3 regions of the Rhodococcus sp. 27YEA15 genome follow, and region 2 is predicted to be linked to each of the others. Evidence: riboswitches for the same ligand, from Rfam matches in the RefSeq annotation. Region 2 holds a riboswitch; each other region holds the start of a gene.
The links. Region 2 has a riboswitch for S-adenosylmethionine ahead of metX (homoserine O-acetyltransferase MetX). Riboswitches for the same ligand answer to the same signal wherever they lie in the genome.
Positions count from the first base shown of each region.

Region 1 (5,009 bases), 1.1 Mb from region 2:
GTGGCGCGATCGTGCTTCTCCACGACCAGGATCGCGCCCGCTGGGATCGATCGATGATCGAGGAGGGCAGCGATCTCGTCGTGATCGCGTTGACCGGGGGAGCGCCGGGACCGTACGGCGTACAGGGCGCGATTGCTGCGCTGCACGATGAGGCAGAGGACGTGCAGAATACGGATTGGGAGCAGATCTGTGCCTTGTACGCGGTGCTGCGCGTTCTCGCACCGTCGCCGGTCGTCGGCGTCAATCATGCGGTGGCGCTGGCTATGCGAGACGGAGATGCTGCCGGCCTCGAAGCTTTGGACGAATTGTCCGGGGAACCGAAGCTCGCCGAGTATCGCCCGTATCACCTGGCGCGGGGTGAACTCCTGGCGAGATCGGGGCGAACCGATTCGGCGATTTCTTCCTTTCGGTATGCATTGAAACTGGTTGGTAGTGAACCGGAACGGGTCTACGTGGAACGAAAACTGGCGGAGCTGGTAAGTGACCGGCCGACGCCACCCGAATCAGGGTGACGTCGACCGGCAGACGAAGGAGGAGTCGTGACTTACTGACCCGACAACCAGGTGTCGTAGAACTGGAGACGTGAGGACGCTTCGAACTTCAGATCCTGAACCTTCGACGCGGCTCCGACGGCCTGCGAGAGTTCGATGGTCGGGATGGAGTATCCGCGCTCGACGATCAGTTTCTGTGCGGTGGCCACCAATTCGCTGCGCTTGTCGTTGTCCGTGGCCGATAGCTGTTCGGTCAAGACCTTGTCGAGTTCGGGATCGGCAGTGCGTCGGTTGGTATTGCGTCCGTCGAGACCGAAAGTGGTACGCAGGATGTCGGCGTCGGCCCGGGTGCTGTTTCCGTAACTGGCGTCGTAGTCACCGCTGTTGGTACGTGCGGTGGACTCGCCGGAAGACACCAGATCCAGCTGCAAGTCCACGCCTACCTTGCGAAGCTGTTGTTGGGCGAGTTCGAGGATGGCCTGGTTACCGGCGAACTGCGCACCGAACATCACCTTGAACGAGAGTTTCTGGCCGTCCTTCTCGCGGATGCCGTCGCTGCCGTTGGTCCAGCCGGCAGCGTCGAGCAGTTTGGCCGACTTATCCGGATCGTAGGTGACGATATCGGACTGGTCCTTGTAGAGCGGGGTGGTGTGCGCCAACGGGCTGGTGGCGGGGAAGAAGGACGGATCGAGAACGGTGTCGACCAGTTCCTGGCGGTTGATGGCCGGGATGATTGCCTGGCGCACAGCCTGATCGGCGAGAACGCCGCGGCTGACGTTGGGCTGGAACGCGAATGTGGTGCCAGGGTTCGGCCGCGTCAGGATTCGGCCGCCCGCACCTTCGACCTGAGCTGCGTCCTGCGGCAGCGCATCGCTGACCGCGTCCAGCTGACCGGAGGCGAGACTTCCGGCACGGACCCCGGATTCGGGAACGACGGTGAAGTCGACGCCGTCGAGGTACGCCTCCCCCTGGTGGTCGAAGACGTCCGAACCCCAGTTGTATCCACTGCGCTTTGTGATGGAAGCGCTCTTGTCCTGTTGCCAGCTGCTGTAGACGAACGGTCCGGATGCGATCACCGCGTCGCCGATGCACCGCTGATCGGAGGTCAGCGCTGTGGTGGAGTCGGCGAGGATTCCGAGCTGTGGCGTCGAAGTTGCCTGTAGGAAAGGAACATTGGGTCCGGAGAAGTTGATCTTCGCGGTGTGCGAGTCGACCACGTCGGTGCCGGTGTAATCGGAAAGGTAGCTCTTGGCCAACGAGGCGTTGGGACCGAGATCCTTGACGGAGTCGAAGGTCTTCTTCACCGAGTCCGCGGTGAGCGGGGTGCCGTCGCTGAAGGTGACGTCGTCGCGCAAGTGGAAGGTGAAACTCGACGCGTCGGGGCTGATCTCCCAGCTCTTGGCCAGCCACGGCTTGATCTCGCCGGTCTCCGGACTCTGATCGGTCAGCGAATCCACCACGGTTCGAGCAACGTACACCGTCTGATTGGTACCGGCCTGGCCGGGGTCGGCGCACGTCGGCGCTTGGGAAAGGCCGTATCGCAGTATGCCGCCGGATTGCGCGGGACCTGCGTTCGAGCTGCTGTTGCTGTCACTACTGCAGCCGGTCAGCAGGGTTCCGAGAATCGAGATGGCGCCGATACCGGCGAGGACAGTGACGCGGGAGCGCGCACCGAAAGTGGACGAGGACACCGAAGGAACTCCTAAGCAGGGATGCCGAACAGCGCACGCGTCGACCTGTGCGCCGGGTGCGTATCGGCTGTGGCGAGAGCAGAAGGGGGACTTACCCGCAGTGTCGGGAAGTCCAGGGTCTGACCGGAGGGTCAGTACGTACAGGATGATCCCGACGTACGGCAGAGATCGACATGTCTACGAGACCACGCGGTGTCGAAACCGCCCTCAACTGCCTTCATCGTTCGTGCTCCTCCATCGGTCCTGGCGGTAGCACCCACACCCGATCGCTCGGGGGGTTGCTGCGACTTCACGGAGCCAGGTCTCTCGGTCGCTCTGGATGGTCAACGGAGAGTCTACGAGTCGGCGTCCGGGTATTGTCAACCGGGGTGGTAGGAAATGTCGATCTGGTGCGGCGATCCGTCGACGCGGTGGGCGGGCCTGAGAGCACCCAACCGTCCTCCTGATGTCACGTTCAGCCATCTCGCGACTGCCTCGGTGCAATCGCATCCGCCCCGGGTATTTCCGACCACGCACTTCCCGGGCCGTGTCTCTCGCGAGTATCCGTACCGCTCAGGCCGCGCCCGCCATTCGTAAAGCCAAGTCTCCGTACAATTTTCCGAGCTCTTCCGGGTCGGTGTAATTTCCGGCCGGGAACCAGCGGCAGACGTCGACGCACAGGGACATCAGTGCGAGCGTGACGCCCTCGGCGTCGGGGATCGTGAATTCACGCGAACTGACTCCCGCGTCGAGGACGTCGCGGACGATCTGCGTGGTGCGTCGGCGTAGTCCGACGATCGTCCGGTAGTGCTCGGGGGTGAGTGCGGTCAGTTCGTACTGCACCACACGCGCGAGAGAGTGGTGTTCGGCCTGCCAGCTGACGAAGGTGCTGATGAGCACTCGGAGCCGAACCGGTGTGCGCGCGTCCGGTCGATCGGCGGCCCGCACCACCCGCAGGGCCTCGGTGTGGCCTTCGTAGCTGATGGCGAAGAGCAGATCCTCCTTGGAGCGGTAGTGCGGATACATCGCGGCCGGACTCATCTCCAGACGAGCTGCGATGTCGCGAGTGGTGGTGCCGCCGTAGCCGGTCGAGGCAAAGGCTTCCACGGCGGCCGCGCGGATGCGGGCTGCCGCTTTGGAGGTGCTGATCACCGTCTCGGGTGAATCGCTCACAGGTTCCTCCAGGTCTTAGGAAGATCGCAGGTCTACGAAGTTCGCAGTCTTGTCCACGTCGCCGCGTCGTAGATGTCGATGTTGACAATATCCCGCGTCCACATCAGTATAAGCAAGTGCTTAGATTCTAAGCACCTGCTTAGGTAGCAGTGGCAGTAGCTGCCGTGTCGAAAGGAAGCAACCGATCATGCGTCGCACTCTGTACGGACCCGATCACGAGGCATTCCGGGAATCTGCTCGCGAGTTCGTCAACCGGAACATCCTTCCGGTGGCCGAGAAGCTGATCGAACAGCGATTCATCGACCGGGAGATCTGGCTCGAAGCAGGCCGGAACGGTTTCCTCGGGCTCGAAGTGCCCGAAGCGTACGGCGGCAGTGAAGCAGGCGACTACCGATTCAATGCCGTTCTGGGCGAAGAATTGTCGCGGGCAAGTGCAGCTGTGGCATCGAGCTTCGGTATTCATGCCGACGTGGTGGCACCGTATCTCGTCCAACTCACCACCGAGGAGCAGAAGCAGCGTTGGCTGCCCAAGTTCTGCACCGGTGAGATGCTGACCGCAATCGGTATGACCGAGCCCTCCGGCGGTTCGGACCTCGGCGCGCTCAAGACCACCGCCGTCAAGGACGGCGACGACTGGATCATCAACGGTTCCAAGACTTTCATCACCAACGGTTACAACGCCGACCTCGTGATCGTCGCCGCCCGTACCAGCCCCGAGAAGAAGTCGAAGGGCATCACGCTCTTCGCCGTCGAGACCGGCATGGCAGGTTTCGAGCGTGGCCGCAAGCTCGACAAGGTCGGCCAGCACGAATCCGACACTGCTGAACTGTTCTTCGAGAACGTGCGGGTTCCGGCCGCCAACATCATCGGTGAGCTCGATCGCGGTTTCATCCACATGATGGAGATGCTTCCGCAGGAGCGCGTCGGCGCTGCGGTCTCCAATATCGCACACGTCGTTCCGATCCTGGAGGAGACGTTGCAGTACGCCAAGGACCGCAAGGCTTTCGGGCAGCCCATCGGATCGCTTCAGTGGAACAAGTTCCTCCTCGCCGATCTCGTGACCCGGGTCGAGGTGACACAGGCCTACGTCGACAACTGTGTTGCCGCGCACGCTGCGGGTGAGCTGACCGCCATCGACGCTGCCAAGGCCAAGTGGTGGACGGCGCAGGTGCAGAACGAAGTTCTCGATCACTGCGTGCAGTTGCACGGCGGCTACGGCTACATGACCGAGTACCGGGCCGCTCGCGCCTGGATGGACGCCCGTGTCACCAAGATCTGGGCCGGATCCAACGAAATCATGAAGGAACTCATCGGCCGCGATCTCGGCCTGTAACTTCGTTCCGAAACCACCAGCCCCGACGCCCGAGGAGTACTGCGTATATGTCTGTTCTCGACAAGTTCTCGTTGACCGATCGAGTGGTCGTCGTGACCGGTGCGTCCTCAGGCCTCGGAGTGGCGTTCGCGAAGGCAGCTGCCGAGGCCGGCGCCGACGTCGTGCTCGCCGCACGTCGAGTCGACAAACTCGAGGACACCGCGCACTTGGTCCGTGCAGCCGGCCGGGAGGCTCTGTGCGTCGCCACCGACATCGTCGACCCCGCGCAGGCTCAGCACATGGTGGACGCCGCCATGGAGAAATTCGGGCGCGTGGACGTGTTGGTGAACAACGCCGGCGTCG
Region 1 covers NZ_JBMHHW010000001.1:4,339,431-4,344,439, reverse strand. The annotation lists gene ABH922_RS20280 (RNA polymerase sigma factor) at 1-512, shown strand, start outside; gene ABH922_RS20275 (ABC transporter substrate-binding protein) at 545-2,182, opposite strand; gene ABH922_RS20270 (putative leader peptide) at 2,314-2,403, opposite strand; SAM riboswitch class I at 2,414-2,508, opposite strand; gene ABH922_RS20265 (TetR/AcrR family transcriptional regulator) at 2,735-3,334, opposite strand; gene ABH922_RS20260 (acyl-CoA dehydrogenase family protein) at 3,522-4,667, shown strand; gene ABH922_RS20255 (SDR family NAD(P)-dependent oxidoreductase) at 4,715-5,009, shown strand, end outside.
Region 1: another riboswitch for S-adenosylmethionine. It lies ahead of ABH922_RS20270 (putative leader peptide); the one in region 2 lies ahead of metX (homoserine O-acetyltransferase MetX).

Region 2 (5,009 bases):
ATCTCCGGGAACGCCGGCCACGAAGACCCCACTCCGGGCTTGGGCCAATAGAATCCGTCCTCACTGGCCGCCCGTAACAGTTCCGAACCGCGACCGAACAAGTCGACGCCCGCGTCCGCCGACCACACGTGCGGTGTGAAATTGGTGAACAGCTCCGGCTTGGCCTGCGCCGGCCCATCATCGGATTCATCCGAACCAGCACAACCTGACTCCGCCAGAACACAACACACCGCCACAATCACCGAACGGACTGCCCACCTAGCCATCCGCACGCACTACATCGTCGTACGCGTTTCGAATGAACTGAGACTGTCTGCAACAGATCCGGGCGGCAAAGATGCCTGCGTCAATCCTGCATCGGGGGTCTTCCCGTCAGCGAAGAAGAACGGCCTCTCGGACGGAGCAAGTTGCTCGTAGGCGACCTGAGGTGTCCAGGTATCGCCTGCCCACGTCCAACAGCGACCTGTCGAGCTCGCTACCGTTCTTGTACCGATCGTCACCCATCGCGACTATCGAGGCTACCGCCTGATTGTCCGCGACACCGTTGAGCCCGATCGTGGTGAAAACCCTGACACACCCGCATCGAATGTGATTTCGATCAAATCGTTGCGAGTCAACGACTCTCGCATCTCCTTCGGAAGCAAGTCGAGACCGCCGTTGGTGGGTACCTCCGAATCGCCGTGCGTCGAGACCGCCGTTGGCGGGTACCTCCGAATCGCCGTGCGTCGAGACCGCCGTTGGTGGGTACCTCCGAATCGCCGTGCACCGAGGCGGTAACGTGCTCGTTGGAGACGATCTGCAGCGAATTGACCACACCGGTCCGGGCGCCTTCGGGCAACGCGGACAACAAGTCCTCGATCTCCTGCGGCGACCTTCCGTCCAACGATCGCACAATCTGATCGAGGTACTCCATCTGCGACGCCGGAATCGTCGCGGTGTCCCCGCGTTCGAGCGCCCCGATCTGCTCGGCAGTCAGATGCCCGCCTTCCTCCAACCGACGTATCCGCTCCGGGGTCAATGCGGACGGATCATCGACGAGAACGGAAGCATCGGAACGACCTTGGTCGCCGCCCGACGTCGCGACAGAGACGAAGGTTGCCCGCAAACCGTTCCGTGTAGCCGACAGCGTCTCACGTACTGTCTCGTCGGCGGTCACCGTAGCGGAAGCGGCATCTGCCAACTCCCGTGCCCGATCCTTCAGTAACGACACCCGAGCGTCGTCGGTATCCGGTTGCCTGTCCGTGACCACCAACTGTTCGGAGACGTCGAATCCGTCCCCCTCCACCGACACGATCGCCAATCGTGCACGTTGCGACGATGCGTCGATCTCGAAAATATCCGTTCCGCGCAATTGCCGCCACCGCTTCCAGCGCGTCGGTGACATCGGTGAGCATCGACGAGTTCCACGACAGCAATTGCGCGCATGTGACATTCACGAGAGCGGCTCCTCCGGTAGCAACTGACCTGTCGCATCGGTGAAGGTGGCAGCCAACTCCGCCGCCGATTGTTCGTCGCGATCACGTCAGCCGATATCGACGATGCCTCGAGCATCGACGCCGAAATGCCTCCCGGTGCGGACATGAACGGCCCCGAAGTCGGCCCTATCCCCGCAATGCCGCTGCCCTGGTTCCCAACCCGTCCAGGACACCTCCAAGCCTCAGGAGTTGCTCCATGTCCGCTGCGAATGTCCCCACCACGTGTCTCCTCTGCCGATCAGACCCCCTCTGATCGTGCGCCGACGAGATTATCAGGGCGGGTCCGTCGAAGCAGGCCCCCAACCGAGTTCGCGGCGATGCGCGAGTCATCGCCGACGCTCCAGGACTTAGGTCGCGATCGAACGCCGTCAACTCCTGCGATAGCCGCCGATCCGAGTGTCCCGATTCCGCTGACACCGTTGAGCCCATTGCTTTTCCACCGGTCGATTCCCCTCGCGCGTCAATCGCGTGCGTGGGCGCGAGTGCTCTGCACGATCTCGTCGGGAAAGTGCGGTTGCTCGTGAGGCACGGTGCGGGCCACGAGGATCGCGTCGACCATTGCACTGAGAAGACCATTGCACTGAGCAGACCATTGCACTGAGCAGACCGACGGTCATGCTCAGGGCTCACCACCGAGAAGCCCGCCGAGTTCCTGCTCGACGTTCTCCATGCCGTCGCGGTATGTGGGGCAGTACGCGGATCGGCGTCGAGGTGTCGCCGGGGCACACGACCCGGCCTACGTCCGTCTGCTCGGCCACCCGAGCGCTCCACCTACGACGGCGGTCTCGTCGACGGCCACACCGACCATCTCACTTTTCCGCTCGCCGTCGTCTGGTACCCCGATAGTGGCCACCGTGATCGTCTGCTCCCTCACGCCGGTTCGGGGTGCGTCGTCGAAGGCCGGGCGGAGATTTCCGGAGGAACCGAACGCCGTTCCCGACAGCACCAGGATCGGCTGCCGACACCACCTGCCTCGGAGCCGTCCGGCGAACGCTAATATCTGAGTCGAGGTCATGAGCGTCAGCATCGAGCCCCGGCTTGCTGACCGGCAACCCTCCAACCGCGGTGGGGTGCCCCGGGTGATGACCAGGTTGCGCGATGTCACACGACGTCGCGGGACAAGCGCGGCCCGCTGGACGGGCCCACTGGAAGGGCCGAGTCAAACGGAGGTTGTCAGTATGTGTCGCTCGCACCGATAGAACCCAGCTGGAGGCGTGCCGCCTCGTCCGACTTGCCCACGTCAGACCACTGGAGTGAACGACTATGACCGACACCTGCAGGATATTCGCCACCGGCTTCGCTGCGGCGGCGACCTCTTGACCGTGAACGAAGCCGAGCGCACATTGGAGTCCCTGTTGCCACCGCCGAACGGCGAGGTCGGCATCGTGAACATCGGCTCGCTCGAGCTCGAGAGCGGTGCTGTTCTGCCCTCGGTGTCGTTGGCCGTCCAGCGATGGGGTGAGCTGGCTCCTACTCTCGACAACGTCGTACTCGTCGAGCATGCGCTGACCGGCGACTCTCACGTCACCGGGCCTGTCTCCGAACATCAGCCCTCACCCGGCTGGTGGAACGGCATGGTCGGCCCCGGCGACCCGGTGGACACCGATGAATGGTGTGTGATCGCCACCAACGTCCTGGGGGGCTGTCGCGGCACTACCGGACCGGCTTCCCTCGCCGACGACGGCCGACCGTGGGGAAGCCGCTTTCCCGAAATTTCCATCCGGGATCAGATCGCCGCGGAGAAGAAGCTCGTCGATCTGATCGGTATCGACAAACTGGCGGCGGTTGTCGGTGGCTCGATGGGCGGTATGCGAACACTGGAGTGGACTGTCACCTATCCGGACAACGTGCGGGCCGCGTTGGTTCTTGCCACCGGCTCACGTGCCACCGCTGATCAGATCGGGACACAGACCACCCAGATCGCAGCGATCGTGGCGGACCCGGACTGGCAGGGCGGCGACTATCACGGAACCGGTCGCGCACCTCGAGTCGGACTGGGTATCGCTCGTCGCATGGCGCATCTGACGTACCGCGCGGAAGGTGAGCTTGACACCCGTTTCGCCAACTTCGCCCAGAACGGCGAGAATCCTTGGCGTGGAGGACGATACGCGGTCCAGAGCTACCTCGAACATCAGGCAGACAAGCTCGTGGCACGCTTCGATCCCAGCACGTACGTATTGCTGACCGAAGCGATGAACCGCCACGACGTCGGCCGTGGCCGCGGCGGCGTCGCGGCCGCGTTGGCGTCGATCACCGCTCCCGTCGTCGTCGGCGGCGTCGATTCCGATCGGCTGTACCCGCTACGCCTGCAGAAGGAGATGGCCGACGGCATCTCGACGTGCAGTGGGCTCGAGATACTTCGTTCCAAGGACGGCCACGACGGTTTCCTGACCGAAGCCGATGCGGTCGCCGGACTCTTGCGTCGAACCATGGACTTGGCCCGCTCGTCTCGCTGACCCCACGACGCATCGGCCGGACATGCCCGTCCCGGATCGGTCAATGTCGGGAAAACCACAGTTGATCTGCAGGTTTTCCCGACATTTTCACGAGCGGCAGAAGGCGTGAGAGGCTAACATCGGCGACCGTGACCCACCCCTTCGCAGAGCGCCTTCAAGCTACCTATCTGCCCGAGCACATGTCGTTCGCGTTCTGGGGTGCACCCGATCTCGATCAACAGATGACCTCGCTGGGATTGACCGGCGGCACGTCGACCGTGTGCCGACTGGCAGTGCCGATCGACGGCCGCGTGAAGCCCACGGACGTGTGCGCGCAATTGCTCGATATCGAAACCGCGGTGGGCGCATTGCGGTGTCTCGATGTTGCTCGGCCCGAACTGGCGGAATCGGTGCTCGCGTGGATGCGGGTTGTCGAATCCGGCGAACACGAGCAACTCCCGACGGCTGCGCATGCCGCACTGCGCCGCGACGACACGGCAATCCGAAGCGCGGCATCAACGGTGCGTCTTTTCATCGAGGCCACACAGATAGTCGGTCGGATCGCCGACGCCGGAATCCGGGCAACATTGCGGCCGTACCAGGTACAGGGCGTGCACTGGTTGACGATGCTGCCCGGCGGCGGAATCCTCGCCGACGAAATGGGGTTGGGCAAGACCCTGCAGGCCATTTCGATGATCGCTGTCAGAGCGGCCGACGGACCCCATCTGGTGATCTGCCCGACGTCCGTTCTCGGAAACTGGCGTCGCGAGATCGAGCGGTTCGCGCCGAACATGCCCCAGTACGTACATCACGGCTCGGCCCGAACCTTCCCACCGAACTTCGCAGCCGGCACCGTCGTCTTGACCAGCTACAGTGTCTTACGTTCCGACATAGAGCAATTCGAGAATATCTCGTGGAGTTCGGTGATCTTCGACGAGGCCCAGCAGATCAAGAATTCGACGTCGAAGATCACGCGGGCAGCAATCAGGTTGCGCGCAGACACCAAGGTGGCGATGACCGGAACTCCGGTCGAGAATCGTCTCGACGATCTGTATTCGCTCTTCCGCGTGGTGAATCCGAATGTTCTCGGAATTCGTGC
Region 2 covers NZ_JBMHHW010000001.1:3,251,550-3,256,558, forward strand. The annotation lists gene ABH922_RS15405 (hypothetical protein) at 1-266, opposite strand, end outside; gene ABH922_RS15410 (hypothetical protein) at 373-504, opposite strand; gene ABH922_RS15415 (hypothetical protein) at 614-1,384, opposite strand; gene ABH922_RS15420 (hypothetical protein) at 2,212-2,490, opposite strand; SAM riboswitch class IV at 2,485-2,606, shown strand; gene metX (homoserine O-acetyltransferase MetX) at 2,792-3,931, shown strand; gene ABH922_RS15430 (DEAD/DEAH box helicase) at 4,060-5,009, shown strand, end outside.

Region 3 (5,009 bases), 620 kb from region 2:
GTTGACGAGCACGAACACCAGCGACGCGAAGACGACGACGCCCTGCACCACCGGGATGTCCTGAGCCATCACCGAGGTCTGTGTCAGTCGGCCGACACCGGCGCGGGAGAACACCGTCTCCACGACCACCGAACCGGCCAGCAGGTTTCCGACGAGCACGCCTGCGATGGTGAACGCGGGAATACTGGCCAATCTCATGGCATGGCGAGTCTGGATTCGCCAGCGGCTTGCACCCTTGGCGTACGCGGTCTCGACGTGCGGCGAACGCAGTGTCGCTTGCAGGCTGGTCGTCAACACCTGTGCGATGACGGCGCCGGTGGGTATGGCGAGTGTGATCGCCGGCAGGATCACCGAGCTGAAACCCTTGTCCCCGAACGCCGGGAAGATGTGCAGCCGGAACGAGAAGAACTGCAGGAGAATCAGTCCTACCCAGAAAGTCGGCACCGCTACACCGAGCGGCGGCAGCGAGAACAACAGGTTCGCGAGCCAGCGCTTGCGGGTGTAGGTGGCGAAGAACGAGATGCTCACGCCGAAGATCAGCGAGAACAGCAGTCCGGTGAGCGCCAACGTCATCGTGCTCGGCAGAGCCGCGAAGATCGCATCGGTCACCGGCTGTCCGGTGGCGATGGAGGTACCGAAATCACCGCGCAGCGAGTGCGTCAGCGACGTCCAGTACTGCACCCACACCGACTGGTCCAGACCGTACCGAGCGCGAAGCTGATCCAGTGCGACCTGGTCCACGGCAATGCCCTGACCGGAGGCGTCGGCAGCCATGCTGACCGGGTCACTGGGCAGCAGGAACAAGATCACGAACGAGATGGTGAACGCCGCCCACAGAACCAGCGCGGCCTGTCCCAGTCGGGTGAGTACGTAACGAGTCATGTCACTTACCCGACAACCATGCGTCGAAGAACTGCAGACGCGAAGACGCTTCGAACTTCAGATCCTGAACGCTCGACGCGGCGCCGACGGCCTGCGAGAGCTCGATGGTCGGAATGGACAGTCCACGATCGGCGATCAGGTGCTGCGCTCGGTCGATCAGAGCGCCACGCTCGGTGTTGTCGGTAGTGGCGAGCTGCTTGGTCAAGATCGCGTCCAGTTCCGGGTCCGCCGCGCGCTTGTTGAGGTTGCGCCCGTCCAGACCGAAGGTGGCGCGGAGGATGTCGGCGTCGGCACGAGTGGAGTTGTAGTAGACCGCGTCGTAGTCACCGGAGTTCTGCTTTTCGCTCAGCTCTCCGTTGGAGACCAGGTTGAGCTGCAGATCCACGCCCACCTTGCGCAACTGCTGCTGGACGAGTTCGAGAATGGCCTGGTTACCGGCGAATACCGGGCTGAAGGTCACCGAGAAGGTCAGCTTCTGGCCGTCCTTCTCCCGGACTCCGTCACCGGTCCTCGTCCAACCGGCAGCATCGAGCAGCTTCGCGGACTTGTCCGCGTCGAAGGTGACGATGTCGGACTGGTCCTTGTAGAGCGGGGTGGTGTGCGCCAACGGGCTGGTGGCGGGGAAGAAGGACGGATCGAGAACGGTGTCGACCAGTTCCTGGCGGTTGATGGCCGGGATGATCGCCTGGCGCACAGCCTGATCGGCGAGAACACCGCGGCTGACGTTGGGCTGGAAGAAGAAGCTGATGCCGGGGTTCGGCCGCGTCAGGATTCGGCCGCCCGCACCTTCGATCTGTGCCGCGTCCTGCGGCAGCGCGTCGCTGACCGCGTCGAGCTGACCGGAGGCGAGGCTACCGGCACGGACCCCGGATTCGGGGACGACGGTGAAGTCGACGCCGTCGAGGTAGGCCTCACCCTGGTGTCCGAAGACTTCAGAACCCCACGTGTACCCGGCGCGCTTCTTGATCGAGACGCTCTTGTCCTGCTGCCAGTCCGAATAGGTGAACGGGCCGGAAGCGACCACGGCTGCGCCCGCGCACCGCTGATCAGAGGTAAGCGCTGTGGTGGAGTCGGCGAGGATTCCGAGCTGCGGCGTCGAAGTTGCCTGCAGGAACTGAACATTGGGTCCGGAGAAGTTGACCTTCGCGGTGTGCGAGTCGACCACGTCGGTGCCGGTGTAATCGGAAAGGTAGCTCTTGGCCAACGAGGCGTTGGGGCCGAGATCCTTGACGGAGTCGAAGGTCTTCTTCACCGAGTCCGCGGTGAGCGGGGTGCCGTCGCTGAAGGTGACGTCGTCGCGCAGGGTGAACGTGAAACTCGACGCGTCGGGGCTGATCTCCCAACTCTTGGCCAGCCACGGCTTGATCTCGCCGGTGTCGGTGCTCTGATCGGTCAGCGAATCCACCACGGTACGAGTGACGTACACCGTCTGGTTGGTACCGGCCTGACCGGGATCGGCGCAGGTAGGAGCAGTCGAGAGTCCGTATCGTAAGGTGCCGCCGGGCTGCGCGGTACCCGAAGCGCCTGCGGAATCACCGCTGTCGCTGCTGCATCCGGCAAGGACGGTCCCGAGAATCGAGATGGCGCCGATACCGGCGATGACAGTGACGCGGGAGCGAGCACCGTGAGATGACGAGGACACCGAAGAAACTCCTAGTGAGGCGCGCCGACGAACGCATTCGTCGACAGAGGTCGACTCGTACGAATCAGCTACGAAGAGAAGAGAAATGCAGGCTCACCCGATGTGACGAGTAGCCGTGGGAAACTGACCCAGGGGTCAGTACGTACAGAAGGACCCTGCGGTACGGCAGAGATCGACATGTCGACGAGACCACGCGGTGTCGAAACCGCCCTCAACTGCCTTCATCGTCCGTATTCCTCCATCGGTCCTGGCGGTAGCACCCGCACCCGATCGCTCGGGGGGTTGCTGCGACTTCACGGAGCCAGGTCTCTCGGTCGCTCTGGATGGTCGTCCGTAAGTTTACGAGTCGATGCCCGGGTGTTGTCAACCCGGGCGGTAGGAATTGCAGCTCGAGTCACACTTTCCAGGTGTTCGCTCGGTTCGGCGGCGCACACTTCCCGGCTACCCGTTCGAAGCCTCCACTACCTTCTCGAAGGGATGCACACCGATCTCGTCGGGCGTGAGATTTCGGTCGAAGAGTGGGGTGTATCCGCTCGCGAGATACAACGCCACCGCTTCGGGTTGACGCGGCCCGGTGGTCAGGTACACCTTTCGATATCCACGCTGGGCGATCACCCGTTCCAGTTCGCGGACCACGATCTTGCCCAACCCACGCCGGCGATACCGGTTCGAAGTCCATATTCTCTTCAATTCGGCAGTACCGGAATCGAATTGACGAAAGGCTCCGCCCGCGATGGGCTCGTCGCCGATGGTCAGTACCAGTAGCGCACCGTGCGGTGATGCGAACTCCTCCGCCGGGTACGTCTCGAGGTCCGCAAGCATCTCCGCTCGCGTCCCGCCGTATCTGGCGCTGTACTCCGTGGCCAGCTCGGCGATCAGCGGAGCGGCCAACCGGTCACTCTGCGCCACCGAACGAACTCGCAACTCGCCCAGTCCGTCCACGAACAGCGACCCCTCCTCGCGTACCCGCTGTTCGTCGACGGAACTCTCTCTCGATGCCACATCCTGGCTCAACGCAACCCCAATCGAAAAACTTCCGGGGCAAGGACATCTCCGCTCACCAGATCGGAGACGAGTTCTCCCAGCGCCGGACCGAACTTGAAGCCGTGACCGGAGAATCCGGCCGCGACGGTTACCGCCCCCACCCGGTCGATCACGAAGTTGCTGTCCGGAGTGTTGGTGTAGAGGCAGGTCAGGGATTCGACCTGCGCCGAATCGACGCCGGGTAGCCAGGCCTGCGCGTACTCCACCAGACGCTGCTCCCCCGCCGCGCTCGGGGTGTAGTCGCGCGTCGCCGGTGTGACCTGCGGACCGGTGGCGTGCTCGCCGATCTTGACGCCGTCCTCGGATCCGAGGCCGTAGATTCCGGCTGTATTCAGCTGGGCGCCCGGATGGTGCACGAAGCTGGGCCAGGCGACGGCAGGGTCGAGCGGCACGAAGTGCGCGGGCTGTTCCTGCGTCGTGCGCAGTTCCGGCAGGACGATCGACTCGCCGAGCCCACTGCGCGCGATCAAGTCCTCCGTCCAGGCCCCGGCCGCTATCACGACGTGCTTGGCGGCTGTGGTGCCACTGCCGGTGACCACGTCGACGCCGTACGAGGCTCGTGCGACCTGCTGCACTTCGCTCTCGTGTCGGACGTCGGCCCCGGCCAGCCTCGCTCCCGCCTTCAGTGCGGCCACCGCACGGTCGGCGTGCAGACGGCCCGCGTCAGGATGATGGAACACCGTCGTGTCGAACCTCAGACCCGGCCAACGGGCGCAAGCCTGCTCCGGGGTGAGGATCTCGCCCTTGATGCCCAGCTCCGCCAATACCGTCGCCTTGGCCTGAACAGCCTCGGGCAGGCCGTGATCGACCGCGCCGGTGAGCTCGAGGAAACCGGTGTCGGTGAGATCCTCGAGCTCGCGCCACAACGGCAGTGCCTGTGCTGCCAGCCGAGTGTAGAACTGGTTGTCGTACGCCTGTCGGTAGATCCGTGATGTGCCGTAGGACGCGCCGTGCTTGTGTCCGGGTACGTGCTGTTCGAGAAGAATTACACGCTGCCCGCGCGTGGCCAGTCGCCAGGCGGCGGAGGCCCCTACGAGTCCTCCGCCGATGACCACTACGTCGACGATGTCAGTCATGAAAGGCAGCTCACGAGGTCTTGGGGAGGCCGGGCGGGTTGATCAGGGACTTGTCCACGGCTTCGGTCGTGATGTTCCATCGTTCGAGAACCTGCTTGTACGTGCCGTTCTCGATGGTGTGGTTGATGGCGTCACTGATTGCCTGGATCAAACCGTTGTCCTTCTTCACCAACACTGCGATCTGACCCTGCAGACTGTCTCCGGCACCGGAGAACTCGCCCACCACTTCGGTTTCACCGGACTGCTTGGCGTGGAACTGCGAGGACGGGTTGGGACCGAAGTAGGCGTCGATACGGCCGGACTGCAGCGGCAGGTAGTAGTCGGTGGTGTTCTGGTAGTAGACGATGTCGGTCGGTGCCAGACCG
Region 3 covers NZ_JBMHHW010000001.1:3,872,739-3,877,747, forward strand. The annotation lists gene ABH922_RS18035 (ABC transporter permease) at 1-882, opposite strand, end outside; gene ABH922_RS18040 (ABC transporter substrate-binding protein) at 884-2,524, opposite strand; gene ABH922_RS18045 (putative leader peptide) at 2,660-2,749, opposite strand; SAM riboswitch class I at 2,760-2,854, opposite strand; gene ABH922_RS18050 (GNAT family N-acetyltransferase) at 2,966-3,466, opposite strand; gene ABH922_RS18055 (FAD-dependent oxidoreductase) at 3,535-4,644, opposite strand; gene ABH922_RS18060 (ABC transporter substrate-binding protein) at 4,655-5,009, opposite strand, start outside.
Region 3: another riboswitch for S-adenosylmethionine. It lies ahead of ABH922_RS18045 (putative leader peptide); the one in region 2 lies ahead of metX (homoserine O-acetyltransferase MetX).